One region of the Arthrobacter sp. TMP15 genome, then DNA from elsewhere that is predicted to be linked to it. Evidence: predicted binding sites of a transcription regulator. Region 1 holds the regulator's gene; each other region holds the start of a gene.
The links. Region 1 encodes LexA, which represses DNA repair genes until DNA is damaged. Its sites were predicted from a motif close to TCGAACANNTGTTCGA; they were not measured.

Region 2: AAFM46_RS09030 (DUF6504 family protein) is a predicted target of LexA. The motif match lies at 2,040-2,055, and genes of this name have one in related genera.
Region 3: uvrA (excinuclease ABC subunit UvrA) is a predicted target of LexA. The motif match lies at 1,938-1,953, and genes of this name have one in related genera.

Annotation. Positions count from the first base shown of each region.
Region 1 is NZ_CP154262.1:1,282,799-1,286,076, reverse strand. Features, by position in the region: gene AAFM46_RS05635 (histidinol-phosphate transaminase) at 1-499, opposite strand, end outside; gene AAFM46_RS05630 (LysM peptidoglycan-binding domain-containing protein) at 843-1,379, opposite strand; gene lexA (transcriptional repressor LexA) at 1,710-2,399, shown strand; gene AAFM46_RS05620 (ATP-dependent DNA helicase) at 2,843-3,278, opposite strand, start outside.
Region 2 is NZ_CP154262.1:2,046,117-2,049,394, forward strand. Features, by position in the region: gene dnaE (DNA polymerase III subunit alpha) at 1-1,633, opposite strand, end outside; gene AAFM46_RS09030 (DUF6504 family protein) at 1,626-1,982, opposite strand; gene AAFM46_RS09035 (GNAT family N-acetyltransferase) at 2,245-2,751, shown strand; gene AAFM46_RS09040 (SOS response-associated peptidase) at 2,813-3,278, opposite strand, start outside.
Region 3 is NZ_CP154262.1:1,734,582-1,737,859, reverse strand. Features, by position in the region: gene uvrA (excinuclease ABC subunit UvrA) at 1-1,812, opposite strand, end outside; gene AAFM46_RS07585 (GntR family transcriptional regulator) at 1,997-2,380, opposite strand; gene AAFM46_RS07580 (ABC transporter ATP-binding protein) at 2,377-3,278, opposite strand, start outside.

The sequences.
Region 1 (3,278 bases):
GTGAGCACAAGAAAACTATGTTGGGGCCATGGTGGCGCACCTGTGCGGCAGCTGATTCCGCGCTCAAAGCATAGTCAGTGGCTCGGTTCCCAGCCAAATAGGCTGTGCCGGTTCCGCTGGCCAAAAGTGGGTACATCGAGTACGTCGGAGGAAATCCCATAACACTGCGGCCAGGACCACCAAAAGCCTGCAGCACCTGCTGCAGCACTTCGTTGGATCCATTGGCCGCCCACAAGTTCTCTTCGACCAGCCCATGGCCTAGGTATGCTGCCAGTTCTTGACGCAAAGTAGTGAATTCTCTGTCAGGGTAGCGATTAAGGCCTTCCAGCTCGCTTGCCACCGCACTAAGAATGGCTTCTCTGGCGTCCGCAGGAACACCGAAAGTATTCTCATTGACATTCAAAAGTATTGGTACATCAAGCTGGGGTGCACCATAGGGATGCTGTCCACGCAGATCGTCACGGAGCGGCAGTTGGCTTAGGCGTTCAAACTGATCCATGGACCAAGCTTATTTGCTGAGAGCTGGAAAGTTCGAAACGGTGACGCCATGCGGACGCTATATCAGCCTCATGCTGGCATCTGTCCTCATCCAGGCTCAGCTATCCTCATCCAGGCTCTCGCATTCAGATTGCCTCCCGCAAGCGCCCTCCTGCAAACGGGAGGCTAGTCAAGCAACGTACGAATGCAACCCGCAGCCTTATTCGAACAATGAACGAATGAAATCAGCGACGTCACTCGAACGGTTGCCGAGGCGGCCGCACCTGCTAAGCAGCCAGGCCTCCAAGACTCCAAGACTCGAGCCTTGGTCCTGCTGTGGAGCCACAAGTGCTGTGAATTGCTTCTTATCTGGAAATTGGTACGTACAGGTGCTGTCCGGCCTGCAGAACTGCGCTGCCTAACTCGTTCAGGGCTACGATCTCTCGAACTACATCACGGACGTCGCCGTTTGGATTCGATGCGCGGGCGATACTCCACAGGCTATCTCCCTGCAGAACTGTCACGGACACGGCGTAATCAGCCATGTCAACGGCTGGATACTTGGCGGAGGCCTGTGCCGGAGTCGCTATCGAGCCAAGGATGATGGCCAAGGATACAAAAACCATCACCGCAGCGACTGCTATAGCTGGGATACCAAAGAGTACAAACCTGCCACGACGAGTCAACTGCACTCGCATCTGCGCGCCTTGACTCTGCACGAGCCCGTCCTTCACGACTCCGCCCTGCAAGGCTCCGCTCTGCACGTCTCCGCTCTGCACGTCTCTTACCTGTGGAGCGCTGCTCGCTCGCCCCTTGAGCCGGCTGGGGACAAAACCGCCCACGGGGAAGAAGCTTGTGTACTTGTTACTGCTTGTTGTTGCGGTGATAACCATTGCATTCATGATTTCTGGTCCTTTCGCCGTGGATCAAGATCCCTGGCCACCAACATCCATCGGATCAAATTTCCATGCTCTAAATCTTCGATAGAACGTATGTTCTAATTAGCTACTAGTACAGTTTTAGCATCTATAGACGACACTTGCCAAGGGCTGCTAGAACAAATGTTTGAAATTGCTTGGTTTGTGGCTTAAACTTGTTAGACAAGGATTGGCCGCTACATGCAGTCCACCAGCAGGCACTGACATTGTTCAGGGCAGCCACGAAAGGACCCCGGAACCATGGCGCTTCCAGAACCTCCGCACCGCATCCCTCAGGCACCTAGTCGCGCCGGTATGAAGGGACTGACAGTCCGGCAGAAGAAGATCCTGGAGTGCATACAGCGCTCCATAGCAGACAAGGGCTACCCACCCTCCATGCGTGAGATCGGCGACTCCGTGGGGCTGGCGAGCCTGTCCAGCGTCACACACCAGTTGACCCAGCTTGAACGCCACGGCTATTTACGTCGCGACCCCAAGCGCCCACGCGCAATGGAAGTCCTCATACCGCTGGTACTGGACATTGGGGAGGTAGAAATCGAGGGGGTTAGCTCTCCGTCCAAGTTACGCAGTTCAAACGGGCTGAACTTTTCCGAACTCAGCAGTTCCTCTGACACGGCATTTGTGCCACTTGTGGGACGCATCGCAGCTGGTGGACCCATCCTGGCCGATCAATCCGTGGATGACATCATGCCTCTGCCTCGGCAGATCGTGGGCAGCGGGGAACTCTTCATGCTCAGAGTCCAGGGTGATTCCATGATCGACGCCGCCATCTGTGACGGCGATTGGGTTGTTATACGCCAGCAAAAAACAGCCAACAATGGGGACATTGTGGCTGCGCTACTGGAGGATGAGGCCACCGTGAAGACATTCCGGCAACGCGATGGCCATACCTGGTTATTACCCCAGAACACCCGCTACGAACCCATCCTGGGAGATCACGCGACCATTATGGGCAAAGTGGTTTCTGTCCTTCGCAGTCTCTAGCGCCGCACAGTCTCTAGTGCCGCACGGTCTCGAGCCAGGCGCTTCGAGACTCGGCAAAGCCAGGGCTCACCAACTAGAGAACGCACCAACAAAGAGCCCTCCAATAAACAGCGCACCAATGAACAGCGCTCCGACAGACAGTGAGCGAACGGATAGTGAGCCTCAAGGGGAAACGGTCCTCATAACCACGCGCCTGCAGGCCTTGGCGCCTGAATCTCCTAACCTGAGCCGATGGTGGCCTTGATAAAGCCACCATCAGTTCCGGTGCCGAAAGACCGGTGCCGAAAGAGTGGGGCCGAAAGAGTGTAGCCAAGGAATATGCGCCGGACACAATGCCCGGCCCCGCCTTGTGGGTTTTTGTTGGTGGCTGCCCGCCACGGCTGCCTAGCACTCACTGGAGGTTGTTCGCCAATTACTGGCGCCCGGCGGCTACCGGTTGCTTACTACTTCCCTGAGAGCCGTTGCAACGCTGAAAGTGCCACGGCCCTGTCCTTTGTCGCCCAGAACGGTGGCAGGGCTGCCCGCAAGAATCCTCCATAGCTAGCGTTGGCTAGGCGGGAGTCCAGGACTGCCACAACACCCCTGTCTTCACTTGAACGAATCAAACGCCCCACACCCTGCGCTAAGCGGACAGCCGCATGAGTGGCCGAGATGGCGATAAAGCCGTCTCCACCACTTTGGGCCACCGCTCTTGCCCTGGCAGTAACCAGTGGATCATCGGGACGGGGGAAGGGAATCCTGTCTATGACAACAAGTCTGCAGGAGGCACCCTGAACATCTACTCCCTGCCAAAGCGACATCGTCCCGAAAAGGCAGGTGTCTGATTCCTCGGCAAATTCTCTAATAAGTCCTGACATCGAGGAATCACCCTGGCAAAGG
Region 2 (3,278 bases), 760 kb from region 1:
GTAGATCCAACTGGCCACCGCGTTCCCGGGCGCCGCCGGCTTGACTGAACTCTTCGCGCTCCTCCCCCTCAGGGTCTCCACCTTCTTGGTTGTAGCGAGACTGCCGGACTTGAGCCGCAAAATCTCGCAGTTCAGGCTTCTCCTCCAACGCTTCCCTGAAAGAACCCGCCGAGAAACGCCACAATTGCTTGGCAATTTGATCAATTTCCCGTTTTTCTATCCCCAACGCCAGCCCCGCGTCCCTCACAGCACCGCGAGCACGATAACTATTTTGCATACTCATCAAGGTGACTCGTTTGGCACCAAAACGAGAAAATATTCGCCTATACACGTTATGGCGTTGAGCACTTTCCACATCAAGATCAATGTCAGGCAGCGTAGACCTGTCACTGGAAAGAAATCTTTCAAAAAGGAGGTCGTTGGCTATAGGGTCAACAGCGCTAACGCCCAAAACATAATTAACCAACGACGACGCCCCGGAACCTCTTGCTGCCCGGCGCACCCCCATTTCGCGAATCATTTCAGAGACTTCGGCCACAGTCAGAAAGTACGATTCGAAACCCAGCCCACCAATAGTGGCCAGTTCCATCTCAAGCCGGTTGCGGACTTTGTGCAGCTTCTCACCACGGAGGTCCGCAAACCGTTGAACAAGCCCTGCTTCGCTGCGCTGGCGTAGTTCGATGCCCGCCGGCTGGGACAGTCCCAAAACATCCAGTTCAGGGGTGGTTGGTTTTTTCCAGCCCAGATCGCTGGCCGGGTCCAGCCTGCACTTGTCAGCCAACTGGGCTGTGTTGGCCCACAGCTGTTCCAGCTCGGCACTGCCGTAGCCGCTTTGGTACACAATTTCTTTAGCTACTGCGGCCATCTGGGCGGCGCTTTTAAGCCAGGCCTGACCCGTAGGTTGCAAATCGTGGAGACGCTCAAGAGGGGCAATGTTCCGCGCAGCATCCAGAACATCTGCTGTAGGCGCGTCCTCCTCACGGGTGTAGCGCGCCGCGTTGCTCAGAACGGCAGGAACACCGAATTCCTGCGCCAGCTTTAGCATCCGCACCGCGTGAGCTGTGCTCATGGGAGCGCCAGGGGTACTGAGATGGCTGAGGATCTCAACAACCATTGACCCTGCTGGCATGGCGTTGCGCCACGCCAAAAATTTTGTGCGCGGAAGTAAATACTTGCGCCCGTTCAACGACCTGCCAACGGGTGAGTAGGGACCCAACAATACTGTCAACGCCGGCTTCTGAGTCTCCGGATCAAGCACACCGGCAGCCAGCTGCTCCAGCGTGATCCCCACCACCGGCTGGTTATGGGCGGCCGAGATCAGGCTGCACAGGGCGGCGTATCCTGCCCCCGGGGCCATACAAGCGTTTCCATGGGCTAGGACAACCACCCTTCCCACTTTTTCAAGACCCTCCGAGCCTTCTTCCAAAACGGCAAGGTCCACACCAATGATTGGGTCTATTCCAGCGGCCATGCACGCTTTAACATGTTTTACCGAGCCATAAAGACCGTCCCGGTCGGTGACAGCCAGCGCATCACCGTCCACTGCGGCCGTTTGGGCAAGATCGTCGGGCCAGGAAACCCCAAAGTGGGCACTGTAGGCGGAGTAGCTATGCAAATGGACAAAGTTACGCACCGCCCTGCTCCTCCATAAACAACTCATCCACAGCGTCATATATCTTTATGACGCGCCACCGTTCACTAGGCCGGTAGCGCACCACATCAACGGTTAAACTTTCATGTGCAGCTTCTGCAGGACCTTGCCCTGCCTCTTCCCGATGGACCTGCAACCGCCACATTTGCCTGTCAACAACCCCTACTCCTTCCCCCGGACGCACGCGTTTCTCGCTCTCCCACCAGGATCGGCGCTCATACCAGCACAGGGGATCAGCCGAAATGGCATAAAATTCCTCCCGCCACCACAACTGCAACGGCACACCATCAGATGAGGTCAGCACGGTGATAGCCTCACTAAAGATACCCATGCGCGATCTCCGTCCTCACCCTAAACACACGACATGTCCTAGGTGCGTCAAACGTATTAGTACATATATACTAATGGATTTAAGTGTACGCTCATCTTCACGCGGAAAGTAACCGCCAATTGGGAAGTAACGCGAGGCGGGAATTCTTCCGCACAGAAAGCGTTAAGTAGATAGCTGACAACGCAACAGGCGTCTAGCATGGCCTTATGGCCATTGTCTTAGCCGGACTGCTGGCGCCACACCGATTTCAAAGGAGCGTTCCATGACTGACATGGTCACCCTCATCGCTAAAACCAATCCGTTGGAACGCGACCTCAAAACAGCATCAAGAACTGTGCTGGAAACTGACATCCCCCGCCTCGGTGAACTTTATTTCACCGCTTATGACGCTGGACTGGCTGGCGAGTCTATCGAGGTTGCACTAGCCGATATCCAGGCCTCGATGGCAGGAAAATATGGCCGATTTCTCCCCGAAGCTTCCCACGTAGCGTTAGATGACCAGGGCAAAATTGTGGCCGCAGTATTGGTTGTGGAACGCGCTATTGGCGAAGACACTCCCGATGCGCCGTTCATCATCGAACTTATTACCGACCGAGGGCACCGCCGCCAAGGCCTCGCCGAAGACTTGGTCCTTGCCACTTTGGACACTCTTTTCAACGAGGGCCAAAGCGATGTGGCCTTGCGGGTTGAAGCCACCAACTCCGCCGCGTTGGCACTTTATCTATCCCTTGACTTCCATCGCTGGTCACCAGAAGAAACTGACGACTAAGGCTTTCTCGCTTTTGCCCCTACCCCTAATGCCCTAGTCGCTGAGCTAATCACTGAGTTAGTCACTGAGCTAGCGGAACAATCAACTCGGGTGAGTTATTGCGCACATTTCCAACATCTGTGGAAACAGCGTAAAGCATCCAACCCTCAGCCAAAGCCCACGCTTCTCCAAGTGCCGTCTTGAGAAGCGGGGCAACTTCCTTGTTCTGCGGATCCAACCAATCCGCTAACCCCTCCTGACTCAGCGGCACTGGCAGCCTGTCATGTAGCATGGCCAATTCACCTTCCGGCGGTGCTGCCATAGTTAAAATGGTGCAGGACAGCAGCCACTGCTCCGGTGAGCCATTTTCCTTCAAGGGATCTTTCCACCACTCATAGAGCCCGGCAAAAGTGATCAGCGAACCATCCAAGGAATGCACAAAGTATGGCTGCTTGGTCTTGCCATCGGGTGATTTCTTCCACTCGTAATAGCCCTGTACAGGCACGCAGCAACGCTTCGACTTCATGGCTGCACGAAAAGTGGGCTTC
Region 3 (3,278 bases), 450 kb from region 1:
ATTAGCCAGCAGTCCTTCTAGAGAGCCCGAGTGGACTACTTCGCCACCGTGTTCACCCGCACCTGGACCAATGTCGACAATCCAGTCGGCTTCCTTGATGGTGTCTTCATCATGTTCCACCACAATGAGTGTGTTGCCCAGATCCCGCAATCGTGTCAGGGTACCAATGAGCCGGCGGTTGTCACGCTGATGCAGTCCGATGGATGGTTCGTCCAGGACGTACAGCACACCGACAAGTCCGGAGCCAATCTGAGTGGCAAGACGGATACGCTGAGCCTCTCCACCTGACAGTGTTGCTGAGGCACGCTCAAGGTTGAGGTACTCCAGACCAACGTCCAGAAGGAACTTCAGGCGGGCCTGAATTTCCTTTAGCACCTGGCTGGCAATCGTTGCCTCTCGCTCACTTAATTCCAAGGTTGAGAGGAACTCAAAGCAGTCACGCATTGACATGGCACACACTTGCGCAATGGACTTGCCGTTGATCAGCACCGACAGTGATGCAGGGTTCAAGCGTGCTCCGCCACAGGCAGGGCAGGGAATCTGGCGCATGTACTCTTCGTAGCGATCCCGAGCGGAGTCTGATTCCGTTTCAACATGCTTTCGCTGGATGTACTGGACAGCTCCTTCGAAGCCTGTGCTGTATTTACGTTCACGACCAAAGCGGTTTTTGTACTGGACCACAACTTTATGATCTTTGCCGTACAAAATTGCCGTGCGGGAATCGGTGTCCAACTTGTTCCACGGCGTATCCATGGCGAAGTCCAACTCCGCGGAGAGTCCTTCAAGTAACCTGTTCCAGTATTCAGTGGTCGCCGTACCCAATGACCACGGTGCAATGGCGCCTTCACGCAACGACAAGAACGGATTCGGAACAACGAGTTCTTCGTCAACTTCAAGTCTTGTGCCAATGCCGCTGCACGCGGTGCAGGCACCGAAGGGATTGTTGAAGGAGAATGATCGGGGCTCGATTTCATCGATGGCCAGCGGGTGCTCATTGGGGCAGGCGAGGTTCTCCGAGAAAGAACGGATGCGTCCGGAGTCGGTCTCGTCCAAGTCCACTAAATCCGCTAGGACACGGCCATCGGCCAGCCCGAGGGCGGTTTCTACGGAGTCAGTCAAGCGCTGTTGAATGCCGTCCTTGACCACCAGACGGTCAACCACCACCTCGATGGTGTGCTTGTACGTCTTCTTAAGCTTGGGTGGATCGCTGAGCTGGATTTGCTCACCATCGACCCTTGCACGGGAGTAGCCCTTGGCCGTGAGCTCCTTGAACAGGTCAACGAACTCGCCTTTGCGGTCCCGCACCACGGGAGCCAATACCTGAAATCGGGTGCCCTCAGGCATTTCAAGCAGCTGATCAACAATTTGCTGCGGTGTCTGCTTGGCGATGGGCTCCCCGCATACGGGGCAGTGGGGGGTTCCCACCCGAGCCCACAACAAGCGCATGTAATCGTAGATCTCGGTGATAGTTCCCACAGTTGAGCGAGGGTTCTTGGAAGTCGATTTCTGGTCGATAGATACCGCCGGGGAGAGTCCCTCAATGAAATCAACATCGGGTTTATCCACCTGGCCCAGGAACTGCCGCGCATAGGCTGACAACGATTCAACGTAGCGGCGCTGGCCCTCGGCGAAGATGGTGTCGAATGCCAAGGAAGATTTGCCGGAGCCCGACAAGCCTGTGAACACAATCATTGCATCACGGGGCAAGTCTAGATCGACGTTGCGCAGATTATGTTCGCGGGCGCCCTTTACAACAAGACGCGACAAGTCTGGGCGTGGCACATCAAATTCGGGTGATACGTACTGAGCCATTGTTTCCTTCACATCACTTTTTGCTACGTCGACGCCGAGTCAGCAGAACCTGCCCCTTAGTTGACTACGACGTAGCAATTGAGCGCAGCTGGTAAGCCGCGCGCTGCGTTCATTGGTAAGTATAATCGAAAGTTCGTTCGAATATGCGTCCGCATTGCCTTCAAACGATTCCGGGTGTCCGCTGTCAGCTGTTGTCCAACGCTGCGCTGACTATCCGTAGGGCTTGAGCTTGGGGCACGCCTAAATCCCGCACGACGGCGGCGAAGGAGTCTGCGGCTGCAGCCACTTGAGCGGCAATCTTGTCTCCACCGGAAGCTATGGCGGTGCCGCTGCGTCCGGCGGTCACAACAATCCCCGCCTGCTCAAGTTCACGATACGCCCGGGCCACCGTATTTGCCGCTACGCCAAGATCGTTAGCCAACGCCCGCACGGGGGGTAGTTTACTTCCCACGCTTAACTCTCCGGAGGAGGCAAGATCCAGTATTCTCAGCCGGACCTGTTCAAAGGGTGGCACGCTGGACTCCGTATCAAGGTGCCAGCGGCGCATAAGAATTTCCATGGAGCTCATACCTGATTCACCTCTTCCACCAACGGATCGCCGAACTGGCTCATATAGAGATCGTAGTAGAAACCCTTGCTGGCCAACAGTTCTTCGTGGTTGCCTTGCTCAACGATTTCCCCGTGGTCCATGACAAGAATCATGTCTGCATCCCGGATTGTAGAGAGCCTGTGCGCTATAACGAAGCTTGTGCGGTTTGCTCGCAGCCTGTTCATGGCCTGGCGGATCATAACTTCTGTGCGTGTGTCCACGGAGCTTGTAGCCTCATCGAGGATCAATATTCCGGGATTAGAGATCCACGCCCTTGCTATTGTCATCAGCTGGCGCTGCCCCTGGCTGAGCCCACCGCCGTCGTCAGTTAACACCGTGTCATAACCATCGGGAAGGGACCGCACAAAGTGATCAACGTGGGTGGCCTCTGCCGCCTCAATAATCTGTGCCTCGGAAGCATCCAGCTTGCCGTAAGCAAGGTTGTCCCGGATAGTGCCAATAAAGAGCCACGCGTCTTGGAGCACCATCCCGAATTGGCTGCGTAAGTCATCGCGCGTTAGCTCGGCTGTGTTGACGCCATCAACTGTGATGGTGCCGGAATCAATCTCATAGAAACGCATGAGCAGGTTCACCAACGTTGTCTTGCCGGCGCCTGTTGGTCCGACAATTGCCACCGTCTCCCCCGGTTCGGCAATAAAAGTAAGATCCTTAATCAGCGGCTCATCAGCCTTGTAGCCAAAGTTCACATGCTCGAAAACGACCCGCCCCGCAGTAGTTCCCAGGACGGCCGATGGGACATGGTCGGGACGCTGCTCCCGTGCATCCAGCAGTTCAAAGACCCGCTCGGCCGACGCCACCCCGGATTGGAGCAGATTGATCATGCTGGCCAGCTGTGCCATGGGTTGGCTGAACTGCC